4 regions of the Streptacidiphilus sp. MAP12-20 genome follow, and region 1 is predicted to be linked to each of the others. Evidence: riboswitches for the same ligand, from Rfam matches in the RefSeq annotation. Region 1 holds a riboswitch; each other region holds the start of a gene.

Region 1 (3,200 bases):
GCGGAGCGGTCGGGCGTCGACGAGGAGGAGTTCGTCCGCCGACTCGGCCCGGTCCTCTCGCCGGCTGCGATCGGCGCCGCCATCGCGACCCTGGCCACCGACCCCGCCCTTGAGGCCGGCGCCTACCAGCCCACGGCGGAGGGGCTGAAGAAGCTGGACTGACGGGGCGTCCGTCCGTCCGTTCCCGGGGCGGCCGGGCGCTACCGCCGCCGCGAGGTGAACGGCAGCAGCGCCGGAACCCGGCGGCGGTAGGCGGCGTACTGCTCGCCGAACTCCGCCGCCATCAGCCGGTCCTCGACGCGCACCCGGTGCAGCAGCCACGGCACGCTGACGGCGGCGATCAGCACCCAGACGCCGAAGCCGTCGGCGAGCATGCCGCCGAGCACGACGCCGAGGAAGCCCGTGTAGATGGGATGCCGGACATAGCCATAGGGGCCGTTGGTCCGCAGTTCGTGCCGCTCCTGCACCAGCGGCACGCTCGCCCACATGGTGCCGAGCACCCACCTCGCCCAGACCAGCAGAGCCGTCGACGCCACGACGACCACGACGCCGACCACGGCGAGCAGCGGCTGCCAGTACTCCAGATGCCGCCAGAACGGCCCCCGCCCGCCGCCGCTCAGCGCGAGGACCACGCCCACCCCCGCGATCAGGCCCAGCCGCGCGGGCAGCGACCCGCGCACGCCCGCCAGCCAACGGCGCAGCCCGCCCGACTTTCGCGCCCCGAAGTACAGCGCGCCCACGAGCCACGTCACCGCGAACACCGCCAGGCAACCCGCCACCACGTCACGCACCGCTGTCTCCATCGCGCTCATGCCCCCAGGCTCGCTGAGCGCGCTTCCTCGGTCCACCACCCTGGGGTGGACGGCGCGGTGGACGGCTGGGTGGAGAGGGTGTCCGATTGGCGTGGTCCGGTAGGAATTCGGTCAGGATCTGACCCATCAGATATTGCTATGGTCACGATCGGACAACTAGGGTCGGGGCCGAACCGTTGCGACGTCGATCGCCCGAAGGCCGGGCGACCGCGACGGAACCGCCGAGTCTGACGAGGCGGCAGGGCCGACCCCGGCCGGGCCGCTGAATCGGAGCCGGGGAACCATTTTCCTCGGGGTGAATCGGCATCAGGTCGGTCGAAGTGGGGCCGTGAGATGTCGTAGGGCCAACTTCCGGCCCGAACCCGTCAGCTCACCCGGTAGGCGGACGTAGGAAGAAGGAGTCCGCCCGAGTGGCGTCCCACCGCCGTCCCGCCGCGCCGAGCCGCAACCGCGCCCGGATATCCATGATCACCGCTGTCGCCGCGACCGGGGTCGCCCTCACCACGCAGTCCTCCAGCGCCGCGCCCACCCCGACGACGGGGCAGTTGAAGGCCCAGCTGGACCAGCTCAACAACCAGGCCGACAAGGCGGTCCAGGCCTACGACCAGGTGCAGGAGCGGGCGCAGGGGCTGGAGCAGAAGGCCGCGCTGCTGCAGGACCAGATTTCCCGGCACCAGGCGAAGGTGAACGAGCTCATCGCGTCGGTCAGCTCGATCGCGCAGTCGCAGTACGAGAACGGCTCCGTCGACCCGACGGTGCAGCTGATGCTCACCGCCGACCCCGGCCAGTACCTGGACAAGGCGTCCGCGATGGACCAGGTGACGGGCAGCCAGCTCGCGCAGCTCGACGCCCTGCGGTCCGAGGAGCAGACACTCTCCAAGGAGAAGGCCCAGGCGGAGGCGGCCCTCCAGGCACTGGACGCCACCACCCGCGAGGCCGCCGCCGCGAAGGCCGCCGCGGACGAGAAGGTCAAGAAGACCCAACAACTGCTCAACTCGCTGACCGCGCGGCAGCTCTCCGCGGTGACGGGCGGCGGTGGCGGGATCAGCGGCGGCCACGGCTACGGGTCGACGGCGAACCTCGGCAACGCCCAGCCGGGCGACTCGATCGAGGCAGCCGCGTTCCGTGCCGCGCAGTCCCGGATCGGCGACCCGTACCTGAGGGGCGCGACCGGCCCGCACGAGTTCGACTGCTCCGGCCTGATGATGTGGTCCTACGCCCAGGCCGGCTACCAGCTCGGCCGCACCACCTGGGACCAGGTCAACTACGGCACGCCGGTGACCTCCACGGCGAACCTCCAGGTGGGCGACCTGGTCTTCTTCAACGGCGGCGAGCACGTCGGCATGTACGCGGGCAACGGCATCATCCTGCACGCCCCGCACACCGGCGCGTACGTGCGCTACGAGCCGATGGCGCAGATCGGTTCGATCTACGCGATGCGGCACATCTAGCGGTGCACGCGCTGTAGTTGCACGTCCAGGGGCGCGAGGCTCTGCTCGATTGACTGCGTGCGCGAGAAACCACCGTGTGCGGATGGCCCTGCTCGTTCGGCCTGCCACGTTGGTGGGTGGGTGGGTGGCTTGTCGCGCAGGCAGTTCATCGAGCAGAGCCTCGCGCCCCTGGAGTTGCCTCCACCTGAGGCCCGCACGGGTTCAGCGCCGGGCGAGGAGGACCGTCGCGTCGTCGTGGCGTTTGCCGCGGAACGAGCCGTCCGGCATCGCGAGTTCGGCCTTGCGGACGGCGGCGAGCGCGTGGGCGGGTCCGTCGGTGGTGAGGGCGTCGAGGAGTTCGGTCCAGGTCCAGCCGTAGCGTTCGACCAGACGGCTGACGCCGTCCGTCATCGCCGCCACCTCCCGGACGGTGGCCAGCGGGAAGGAGGCGGTCACGGCCTGCTCCGCCGCCTCCGGGCGGGTGGAGGCGACCCAGAACCCGCCGGGGGCGTTGCGAAGCGCGCTCACCGACTCGCGGTCGTAGGCGGGCAGGCGGTCGATCCTGTTGTCCTCGATCAGTTCCACCCGGCCGTCGGCGCTGCGCACGACGATGGGGGAGTCCGCCAGGACCAGGCAGTCCAGCCGGTCCGCGACGGCGTCCGCGCGGAACAGGGCGACCGTCGCGGACGGGCTGTCGCGGTTCTCCAGGTCGCATTCGGGGTGCAGATCCCGCGTGCGCAGGATGGCCTGCCGCAGGATCTCCGGGAGCGGCTCGCCCGGATGCGTCAGCAGGAACTGCGCGAGTTGCGCGCCGAGACGGGCGACGAACCACGGCACGTCGTGGACGCAGCCGGTCGGCAGGCCGCTGGGCGTCGCGCCGTCGAGGACGGCGGCGAATCCCGGCCCGGCCAGCACGAAGTCCTCGTTGGCGGCGGCGTCCGGGCTCGGCTCGCAGACG
Region 2 (3,200 bases), on a different contig from region 1:
GCGCAGGCGCAGCCGCAGGGCGGCGTGCCCGCCGGGGCGACGGCCGTCGCGGACTCGCCGGAGACGACCGTCGAGGCCATGGACATCCTGGCCGGTCTCAGCTCCCGGCCGATGACCCCGGCCCGGATCGCGCTGCGCCGCGTCCGCCTCTGGGGCACGCTGCTGCTCGTGCTCGTGGTGGTCCTCGGCGCGGTGCAGCTGCTGCGCCCGCTGCCGGCGCCCAAGCTCACGATGACCGCCGCGTCGAGCTTCGCCTTCGACGGCGGGGCGCCGGGGCTCGACTGGCCGGTCAAGGGCCAGGCCGCCGTCGAGGTTCCCGGACTCGGGGTGATGGGCCACAGCGGCAGCGACAACCCGGTGCCGCTCGCGAGTGTCACCAAGGTCATGACGGCCTATCTCGTACTCCGCGACAAGCCGCTCAAGAAGGGCGAGCAGGGCCCGACCCTGACCGTCGACCAGCAGGCGGTGAACGACTACACCACCGGCACCGCCGGCGGCGAGTCGGTGATGAAGGTCTCGGCGGGCGAGAAGCTGACCGAGTATCAGGCGCTGCAGATGCTGCTGATCCCCTCGGCCAACAACATTGCTCGTCTGCTGGGCCGCTGGGACGCGGGCAGCCAGGACGCCTTCGTTCAGAAGATGCAGGCCACGGCCGCCGAGCTCGGCATGAGCAAGACCACGTACACGGACCCCAGCGGTCTGAACGGCACCACCAAGAGCACTGCCAACGACCAGCTCAGGCTGGCCAAGGCGGCCATGGCCGACCCGGTCTTCCGGGAGATCGTCGGCACCGCGTCCTTCACGCCGCCGGAGAACGGCCTGACCCAGAACAACAACGCTCTTCTGCTGAAGAACGGCGTCATCGGCGTCAAGACCGGCACCAGCAGTGCCGCGCTCGGCAACCTGATGTGGGCGGCGCAGCAGAAGGTCGGCGACACCACCGAGACCCTCTACGGCGTCGTGCTGAGCCAGCCTGCCGTCGGTGGGAACGGCGGCGGCTGGCTGCCGCAGGTGCTGGAGAAGAGCAAGAAGTTGATCGTCAGCGCCGAGGGTGCGCTGCAGTCGCACGTGCTCGCCAAGAAGGGCGACGTCGTCGGTTACGTGGACGACGGGCTCGGCGGCAGGACGCCCGTCGTGGCGACCCAGGACGTCTCCGTCGCCGGCTGGAGCGGGCTCTCGGTCGACGTCTCGCTGAAGCCGCAGGCGGGCGCGAGCCTCCCGCACAGCGCGGCGGCCGGGACGATCGTCGCCGACCTCGTCGTCGGCAGCGGAGCGAGCGCGCAGACGATTCCGGTGGCGCTGCAGTCGAACCTGAACGCGCCCGGGTTCGGCGAGAAGCTCACCCGGCTGGGGTGAGTGCGAGTGTGAGCATGATGACGGTGGCCGAAGCGTAGTCAAACGGACATATCAACTGAATGCCTTCAAAGCAGGGTGCTAATTCGGGCATTTCGCCTCCGCCTAGCTGTGAATCATGAAGTGACTACGTGACAGACGTCTCATCGGCGTCTTGGCGGCTTGAGGTTTCAGGCCGGACCTGCCTACGGTCGCCGTCATCCGCACTTAAGCGGAACTGACATCTCCGGAACGCCGAGTCCTGCCGCCGGTCATGTCAGACGTCACCCGACGCATTCACGGCAGGAGCGGGGGACCCAGGTAAGTCGCCGCGAGCTCAGCGCTCGCGGCTTGGGGTGAAGCCGTGACACAGCACGGCCGGGCAACTCCAGCCCGAACCCGACAGCTCACCTCGCAGGCGTGGGAGAGGACCCCACTTCATGCTGTCCAACGGCACTGGTCGCCACCGCGCGCCCAAAATCGCCCGCCGCACCTCGAAGCGCCTGCTCGCCACCGTCGGTCTGACCGGCGCCGGCATGGCCCTCCCGCTGGTCACCGCGACCGGCGCACACGCCGCCACCGTCTCCACCTGGGACGCCGTCGCCCAGTGCGAGAGCACCGGCAACTGGTCGATCAACACCGGCAACGGCTACTACGGCGGCCTCCAGTTCGACCAGTCCACCTGGGACGCCTACGGCGGCCAGCAGTACGCCTCCCGCGCCGACCTGGCCACCAAGGACCAGCAGATCGCCACCGCCGAGAAGGTCCTGGCCAGCCAGGGCCCGAGCGCCTGGCCCGTCTGCGGCCCGCAGGCCGGTCTGAGCCAGGGCGGCGGCTCGCCGCAGCTGAACACCTCCGGCTCGTCCAGCAGCTCTTCGAGCAGCGCGTCTTCCTCGAGCGCGTCTTCCTCGACGAGCGGCTCCTCCAGCAGCGACAGCGAGAGCTCGGACTCCGGCAGCTCCTCGGCCGCGAGCACCAGCACGCCGACCACCAGCACCCCGGCCGCCACCTCCGGCAGCTACACCGTGCAGGCCGGCGACTGGCTGTCCACCATCGCGCAGAAGGAGAAGGTCTCCGGTGGCTGGCAGCGTCTGTACCAGCTGAACAAGTCGACCCTGACCTCGGGTCCCGACTGGATCTACCCGGGCCAGCACCTGGTCCTCGGCGGCAGCGCCTCCTCGGCGTCCACCTCCTCCAGCTCCTCGGACACGGCGACCCAGTCCTCGTCGTCCGACAGCTCGGCGTCCAACGGCTCGTCGAGCACCGCCACCACGGCGACCAACGCCTCGTCGACGACGTCCAGCGCCAGCAGCTCCGGCATCGGCGCCGCGATCTCCTTCGCGGAGTCGCACGTCGGCGACTCCTACGTCTACGGCGGTACCGGCCCGAACACGTGGGACTGCTCCGGTCTGGTCCAGGCCGCCTACCAGCAGGCCGGCGTCTCGCTCCCGCGCACCAGCGAGGAGCAGGCCGCGGCCACCACCCGCGTCTCGCTCGACCAGCTGCAGCCGGGCGACCTGCTGTTCTGGTCCAACGACGGCACCGCCGCCGGCACTTACCACGTCGCGATCTACGTCGGCGCGGGCAAGTTCGTCGAGGCCGCCAACCCGAGCTCCGGCGTCAAGTGGGAGACCATCAGCAACTACACCCCGGACTTCGCGGGTCGCGTCGCCTGATGATCACCCCGGTCGACCGCTGATCGGCCGCTGATCGACCGCTTTACGAACGGGTTCTCTCCCCCTCACACACCCGGGGTACCGGACAACTTGTCCTGGTACTCCGGGTGTCGTGTCAGCCAGGCCTTGATGAACGGGCAGGTCGCCTTGACCTTGATGCCCCGGCCGATCCCGTCCTCGATCGCGGCGCGC
Region 3 (3,200 bases), on a different contig from region 1:
CGACCGCAGACGCTAGCGAGTGGGACAGAAGCAGTCCAAGCTCCCAGAGCCTGAAAAATGGCAGCGAATCCCGCCCAAACGAACGAATCAGCAGGTCGCAGCGGAGCGGGGGGCCCGAACCGGGGCCGACACGCCTCGAAGGGACTCACCGCCGCACGCCCGTCCGAGTGAACGGCTGGACCAGGAACGGAGCAGCAACACGAGAGCCCGCCGTCGACAGGTCGACGGCGGGCTCTCGCGGAAGAGCGCGTGCTCAGATGTGGCGCATCGCGTAGACGGAGCCGATCCAGCTCATCTGCTCGAACTTGACGACGGTTCCGGTGTGCGGTGCGTGCAGCACCATGCCGTTGCCGGCGTACATGCCGACGTGCGAGTTGCCGTTGAAGAAGACCAGGTCGCCCACCTGCAGGTCGGCCTCGGAGGCCACCGGGGTGCCGGAGTTGATCTGGTCGTAGGTGCTGCGGCCGATGGAGACGCCGGCCTGGGCGTAGGCCCACTCCATGAGACCGGAACAGTCGAACTCGTTCGGGCCGGTGGCGCCCCAGACGTAGTTGTCGCCGAGACGCGTCTGCGCGGCGGCGAAGGCGGCGGCCTCGACGCTGTTGCCCGCCTTGGCGCTGCCGAGGTTGGGCCGACCGGTCGAGCCCGTGCCGCGGCTGGCGGCGGTGCTGCCCTGGTTGCCGGCGGCGGCGAGAGCGGCCTTCTGGGCGGCGGTCATCGAGTCGAGCAGCGACTGCGCCGCAGCGATCTTCTTCTGGACCTCGGCCTTGTTGGCGGCCAGCTGCTTGTTGGTGGCCTCGATCTGCTGGAGCGTCTGCTCCGCCGTGGCCTTCTCCGAGTCGAGCGTGTGCTGCTCGCTCTGGAGCGCCTTGATCTCGGTCGCCTGGTTGTCCGTGATCTGACCGAGCGAGGACGCCTGGTTCAGGTACTGGTCCGGCGTCGACGAGAGAAGCAACTGCACGGTCGGGTCGACGGAGCCGTTGGCGTACTGGGCGTTCGCGACCTGGCCCAGGGCGTCCATCTTGGTGTTCACGGCCGCCTGGGAGCGCGCGATCTGGTCCTGCAGCGTGTTGACCGCGGCCTGCTGGGTCTTCAGCTGGGCCTGGGCCGCGTCGTACTTCTGGATCGCCTGGTCGGACTCGGTGTTCAGCTGCTGGAGCTGAGCCCTGAGCTGGTCCGTGGTCGGCTTCGGCGCGGCCTGCGCGCTCTGCGCGGACACCGCGACAGCGGTGGCGGCGGCGGCCGTCAGCACGGATATGCGCGCACGACTGGGGGACTTGGGACGACGATGGGACGCCACGAAGGCGAGCTCCTTCTTCCTACGTCCGCCTACCGGGTGAGCTGACGGGTTCGGGCCAGGAAGTCGGCCCTACGACGCCTCACGGACCCGGGATCGCACCGGGCCGTCCTGGCGTCGATTCACCCCGGGGGAATTGGTTCCCCGGCTCCGACTCGACGGCTTCCCCAGTACGGGCTCCGCACGTCTCCGTGGTCGGCCCTGCCGCTTCGTCGAACTCGACGGTAACCTCCGCTGCCGCCCGGGTTGGGCGAACGACCGCACGGTGGTTCAGGCCATGACCCTAGTAACCCAACCGTGATCGGTTCAAATCCTTGTCAGTAAAAACTCTCATCACTTTCGACGACTCGTCAGCTCATGGACGCTCTGTAGTCACAACATGACCGGACGCCGACGACATGGTGGTCAAATCGGTCATTCGCGCACCAGGAGTCACTTGCGTGTGAGCTGACTCACAGAGCCGTCGGCGTGTCAGATCCGACGGATCGCCACAATGCCGCCGAAGTAGGACATCGGCTGCACCGTGACGTCGTAGCCGTACTGCGGGGCGTTGAGCAGCATCCCGTTGCCGGCGTAGAGGCCGACGTGCGCGCCGCTCTCCATCACGATGATGTCACCGGGCTTCGCGTCCGCCAGGCTCGGCACGTAACTGCCCACCGACTCATCCGCGTAGGAGGAGTGCGGCAGCGAGACGCCCGCCTGGGCGTAGGCCCACATCACCATGCCCGAGCAGTCCATGCCTGCCGGGGTGGAGCCGCCCCACAGGTAGGGCGTCCTGCCTATGCGGCTCATCGCCGCCTCCATCGCCGTACGCGCGGCCGCGGATATGCCACTGAGGTCGATGTGTCCGCTGTAGCTGCCGCCGGAGGGGGTCGAGCCGTAGCCGCCACCACCGGTGACGGCCGCGCGCTGGGTCGGGGTGAGCGCGTCGAGGACCGACTGCGCGTGCTTGAGCTTGGCCAGCGCCTGCGTCTTCTGCGTGCTCATCTGCTGAAGCAGCGTCTGCTCCTGCGCGAGCTCGGCGGCGGCCTGGGCCTTCTCCCGGTTGAGCGTGGCCTGCTGGGCGACCAGCTGCTCCAGCGAACCGGTCTGGCTGGCGGTGAGCTCGCTCTCGGCCCCGGCCTTCTGCAGGAAGGTGCTCGGGTCGCTGGAGAGCATCAGCTGCACCGTCGGGTCGACCGCGCCCGTGGCGTACTGGGCGTTGGCGATCTGGCCGAGGTTGGCCAGCTCGTTGTTGACCTGCGCCTGCTGCCGGGCGATCTCGTCCTGAAGGATCGCCACCCGCGCCTGCAGCGCCTGCTGCTGGGTGTGCGCGTTGTTGTACTTCTCGGTGATGCCGGAGGCGGCCTTCTGGTCCGCGTCGACCTGCGCCTGCGCGTCCTTTGTCGAGATCGCCGGGGCCGCCTGGGCGGCGGTCTGGGCCGAGAGGGCCACGACGGTCGCCGCAGCTGCGGTCAGCACGGAGACGCGGGCACGGCTGGCCTGGCGAAGACGGCGGTGAGAAGCCACGACGAATGCAATCCCTTCACACGCGGAAACGCCCGCATGCACGAAGAGAGAACACGAGTACGGACGTTGAGAGCTGAGGATAGTGAGCCACGGGGCCTGTTGTCTCCCCCGGCAGCCCTCTCTCTTAACAAAGCCTCAAGATCGCAGCTCAGGATCGGATCAGGCGCCGCAGAAGCATCGTGGACGGAACGGGCCTTGCGCCCGATTTGCGTACTCCATCGGCGACTTCGCGGTCCGTGGAGACCACCACGACCGGCCGGCCCTCCGGCTCGGCGCGCACGAGTCGGCGGATCAGCTCGTCGGCCGTCTCGCCGGTCCGGCTGAACAGCACCCGGACCCCGCGCGGCGGCGGCGCCATCGGGATCGGCCCGTCCAGATCCTGCCCGTCGAACAC
Region 4 (3,200 bases), on a different contig from region 1:
GGTGTTCTGGAAGAGCAGACTTAACAGCCAGTCGAACAGCTTCTCCCTGAGGTCCAACTGTCCACCTCCTTATGTTGTCAGGATGATTTCCAGGACAGCGGGATGGGTAACCTGTAAATCTGACGACTAGACAGGTTCCGGTTCCCGCAAGGGGCGTAGGCTGCAGACGAGGGGGTTTGCGATGGCCTCGAAAGGTGTACGGGAGCGACTCGCGCAGCGGATCGCCGCAGGCGAGTGGCAGCCGGGCGAGTCGCTCCCCTCAGCGGAGGCGCTGGCCGTCCAGTTGGACGTCTCCCGGGTCACGGTGCACAAGGCGCTCACCGCGCTGGCACGGGACGGCCTTCTCCTGACCCGCCCGGGCAAGCGCGCCGTGCTGACCGGCGTCCGCTCCCGGCCGGCAGACTTCGGCCCGGACGGGGGTGCGGCAGCCGAGCCATGGGCGGAGGGCGCGGTGGACATACTCGACCGCCACCTCGGCGGGGCGCTGCGCACCGGCCGGCTCCACGTCGACGTGCTCTGCGTGACCGCCGAGTCCTTCGTGACGGCGCTCCAGCGTCAGTTGATCGGCCTGCGGGCGCGTCGCGAGCCGGTGTTGACCGAGTTCCGGATCCGTTTGCTCTTTTGCGACTTCACAGCACTGCCGACCTTCCCACGGGTACTCGGCGACCCGGACGACCTGCGTCCGCTCGAACGGCTCCGCCGTGTCGCGCATGACCAGGTGACCTCGCTCCGCACGGCGGCCTACTCGCTGCAGACCTACCAACTGGTCACCGCCGAGCCCGGGATCGAAGTGAGGACCATCCCCTTCCCCCCGATGTCCAAGCTCTACGTGCTCAACGAGGACGAGGTGCTGGAGGGCCGGTACCAGCTGATCGAGAGGTCGGTCGACGTCGGCGGCCACCGGGAGATCCTGGACGACCTGGCCGGACTGAGCAGCCGTCTGTTCGTCCGCCGCCGCCACGCCCTGGCGAACCACGTGGACTCGGCCTACGTCGACGCGGCCGGCGAATTCTTCGAATCCTGGTGGACCAAAGCGAGCCCTTACGCCGTCGGCGTCACTCTGGATCGGGCCCAGGGCGTTTGACGGTCGGTCAGTGTCGCACGGGTCGGGGCGCGGCCGTCGGATAACGCGCAGGTAACGGACGTCACATCAGTAGCTGGACGGTGTCTGCCGCCCTCGAAGAAGGCCAGGTCAGGCCCGATGCAGACGCGCCTCGGGCGGGTGTCGTGCCGCGTGTCGGGGTTTGTGAATCATCTGACGATCTGCCTAGCCTCCAGGCAGTTCGCGTAAGCGGACACCGCCTCGCGGGACGCCGAGTCCTGTCCACCGCGAGGCGGCGACGACGAGTTGACGAACGGACAGGAGCGGGGGACCCAGGAAGTCGCCGTTCACGCGGATGCGCGGACGGCTTGGGGTGAAGACGCGTGAGCGTCCGGGCCAGCCTCTACGGCCCGAACCCGACAGCTCACCTCGCAGGCGTCGCAGAGGGAATCCTTCATGCTCCTTTCCGGTACCGGTCGTCATCGTCGTATCCGTGTCAACAAGGCCAAGGCGCTCGTCGCCACCACCGGCGTCGCCGGCGCGGCCGTCGCCCTGCCGTTCGTCGGAGCGAGCAGCGCGAGCGCCGCGTCCGTCTCCACCTGGGACAAGGTCGCCCAGTGCGAGAGTGGCGGGGACTGGTCGATCAACACCGGCAACGGCTATTACGGCGGGCTGCAGTTCTCCGCCGGCACCTGGCGTGCCTACGGCGGCGGCGCGTACGCCTCGACCGCCGACCAGGCGAGCAAGGGTCAGCAGATCTCGATCGCCGAGAAGGTGCTGGCCGGTCAAGGCCCCGGCGCGTGGCCGGTCTGCGGGGCGCAAGCCGGTCTGAGCGCCGGCGGTGCGCCCGCCTCCGTGGACACTTCCACCAAGTCCGGCTCCTCCGGCACGTCGCACACCCGGCAGGCCGCGCCGAAGCAGAAGGCGCCCAAGCACGCCGCGCCGCAGCACCAGAGCGCTCCGGCGCAGCGCGGTCCGTCCACGACCGGCAACTACACCGTCAAGGCGGGCGACACCCTCTCCGGCATCGCCGCGAGCCACGACGTGGCGGGCGGCTGGCACAAGCTGTACGCGGAGAACCGCTCCACCATTGGGGGTAACCCGAATCTGATCTACGTCGGTGAGAAGCTCGTCGTGAAGTAGTCGCGAAGTTCGAACGGCCATGAGCGAGAAGCCCCTACCCGTCGGTAGGGGCTTCCTGCCGTTTTCGCCAGAAGTCCGTCAGTCAAGACAGGGCAAAGGTCCTGAGTGGTCCGGGCCCCGACACGGGCTACGCTCTGTGCGTAACAACCCGCATCCCCCTGAGGAGACAGTTGTGCCGTCGATCGACGTCGTCGTAGCCCGGGAGATCCTCGACTCACGAGGCAACCCCACCGTCGAGGTCGAGGTCGGCCTTGACGACGGCAGCACCGGCCGCGCTGCCGTGCCGTCCGGCGCCTCCACCGGCGCCTTCGAGGCCCTGGAGCTGCGTGACGGTGACAAGTCCCGTTACGGCGGCAAGGGCGTGGAGAAGGCCGTTCTCGCCGTCATCGAGCAGATCGGCCCGGAGCTCGTCGGCTACGACGCCACCGAGCAGCGGCTGATCGACCAGGCGATGCTCGACCTGGACGCCACCGCCGACAAGTCCTCGCTGGGCGCCAACGCGATCCTCGGCGTCTCGCTCGCTGTCGCGCACGCCGCGTCCGAGGCCAGCGACCTCCCGCTCTTCCGTTACCTGGGCGGCCCCAACGCCCACGTGCTGCCGGTCCCGATGATGAACATCCTCAACGGCGGTTCGCACGCGGACTCCAACGTGGACATCCAGGAGTTCATGATCGCGCCGATCGGCGCGGAGTCCTTCTCCGAGGCGCTGCGCTGGGGCGTCGAGGTCTACCACCAGCTCAAGGGCGTGCTGAAGGCCCGCGGCCTCTCCACCGGTCTGGGCGACGAGGGCGGCTTCGCGCCGAACCTCGACTCCAACCGCGAGGCGCTGGACCTGATCGTCGAGGCGATCAAGGGCGCCGGCTACACCCCCGGCCGCGACATCGCGCTCGCCCTGGACGTCGCCGCCTCCGAGTTCTTCAAGGACGGCGCCTACCAGTTCGAGGGCAAGTCCCGCACCGCCGCCGAGATGAGCGCCTACTACGGCGAGCTCGTCGCCGCGTACCCGCTGGTCTCC

Evidence for each region. A riboswitch is a leader RNA that binds a small molecule or an ion and turns the genes downstream of it on or off. The one in region 1 is predicted to bind cyclic di-AMP.
Region 2: another riboswitch for cyclic di-AMP. It lies ahead of ABIA32_RS25675 (transglycosylase family protein); the one in region 1 lies ahead of ABIA32_RS32465 (NlpC/P60 family protein).
Region 3: another riboswitch for cyclic di-AMP. It lies ahead of ABIA32_RS13140 (NlpC/P60 family protein); the one in region 1 lies ahead of ABIA32_RS32465 (NlpC/P60 family protein).
Region 4: another riboswitch for cyclic di-AMP. It lies ahead of ABIA32_RS25155 (transglycosylase family protein); the one in region 1 lies ahead of ABIA32_RS32465 (NlpC/P60 family protein).

What each region holds. Positions count from the first base shown of each region.
Region 1 is NZ_JBGCCK010000039.1:16,076-19,275, forward strand. Features, by position in the region: gene ABIA32_RS32455 (SDR family oxidoreductase) at 1-162, shown strand, start outside; gene ABIA32_RS32460 (isoprenylcysteine carboxylmethyltransferase family protein) at 201-812, opposite strand; cyclic di-AMP (ydaO/yuaA leader) riboswitch at 1,063-1,212, shown strand; gene ABIA32_RS32465 (NlpC/P60 family protein) at 1,223-2,263, shown strand; gene ABIA32_RS32470 (protein phosphatase 2C domain-containing protein) at 2,465-3,200, opposite strand, start outside.
Region 2 is NZ_JBGCCK010000021.1:59,547-62,746, reverse strand. Features, by position in the region: gene ABIA32_RS25680 (D-alanyl-D-alanine carboxypeptidase family protein) at 1-1,356, shown strand, start outside; cyclic di-AMP (ydaO/yuaA leader) riboswitch at 1,612-1,766, shown strand; gene ABIA32_RS25675 (transglycosylase family protein) at 1,773-3,008, shown strand; gene ABIA32_RS25670 (GNAT family N-acetyltransferase) at 3,074-3,200, opposite strand, start outside.
Region 3 is NZ_JBGCCK010000008.1:152,397-155,596, reverse strand. Features, by position in the region: gene ABIA32_RS13140 (NlpC/P60 family protein) at 254-1,300, opposite strand; cyclic di-AMP (ydaO/yuaA leader) riboswitch at 1,311-1,468, opposite strand; gene ABIA32_RS13135 (NlpC/P60 family protein) at 1,769-2,806, opposite strand; gene ABIA32_RS13130 (NYN domain-containing protein) at 2,955-3,200, opposite strand, start outside.
Region 4 is NZ_JBGCCK010000020.1:95,141-98,340, reverse strand. Features, by position in the region: gene ABIA32_RS25165 (hypothetical protein) at 1-57, opposite strand, end outside; gene ABIA32_RS25160 (winged helix-turn-helix domain-containing protein) at 182-1,084, shown strand; cyclic di-AMP (ydaO/yuaA leader) riboswitch at 1,340-1,495, shown strand; gene ABIA32_RS25155 (transglycosylase family protein) at 1,499-2,185, shown strand; gene eno (phosphopyruvate hydratase) at 2,358-3,200, shown strand, end outside.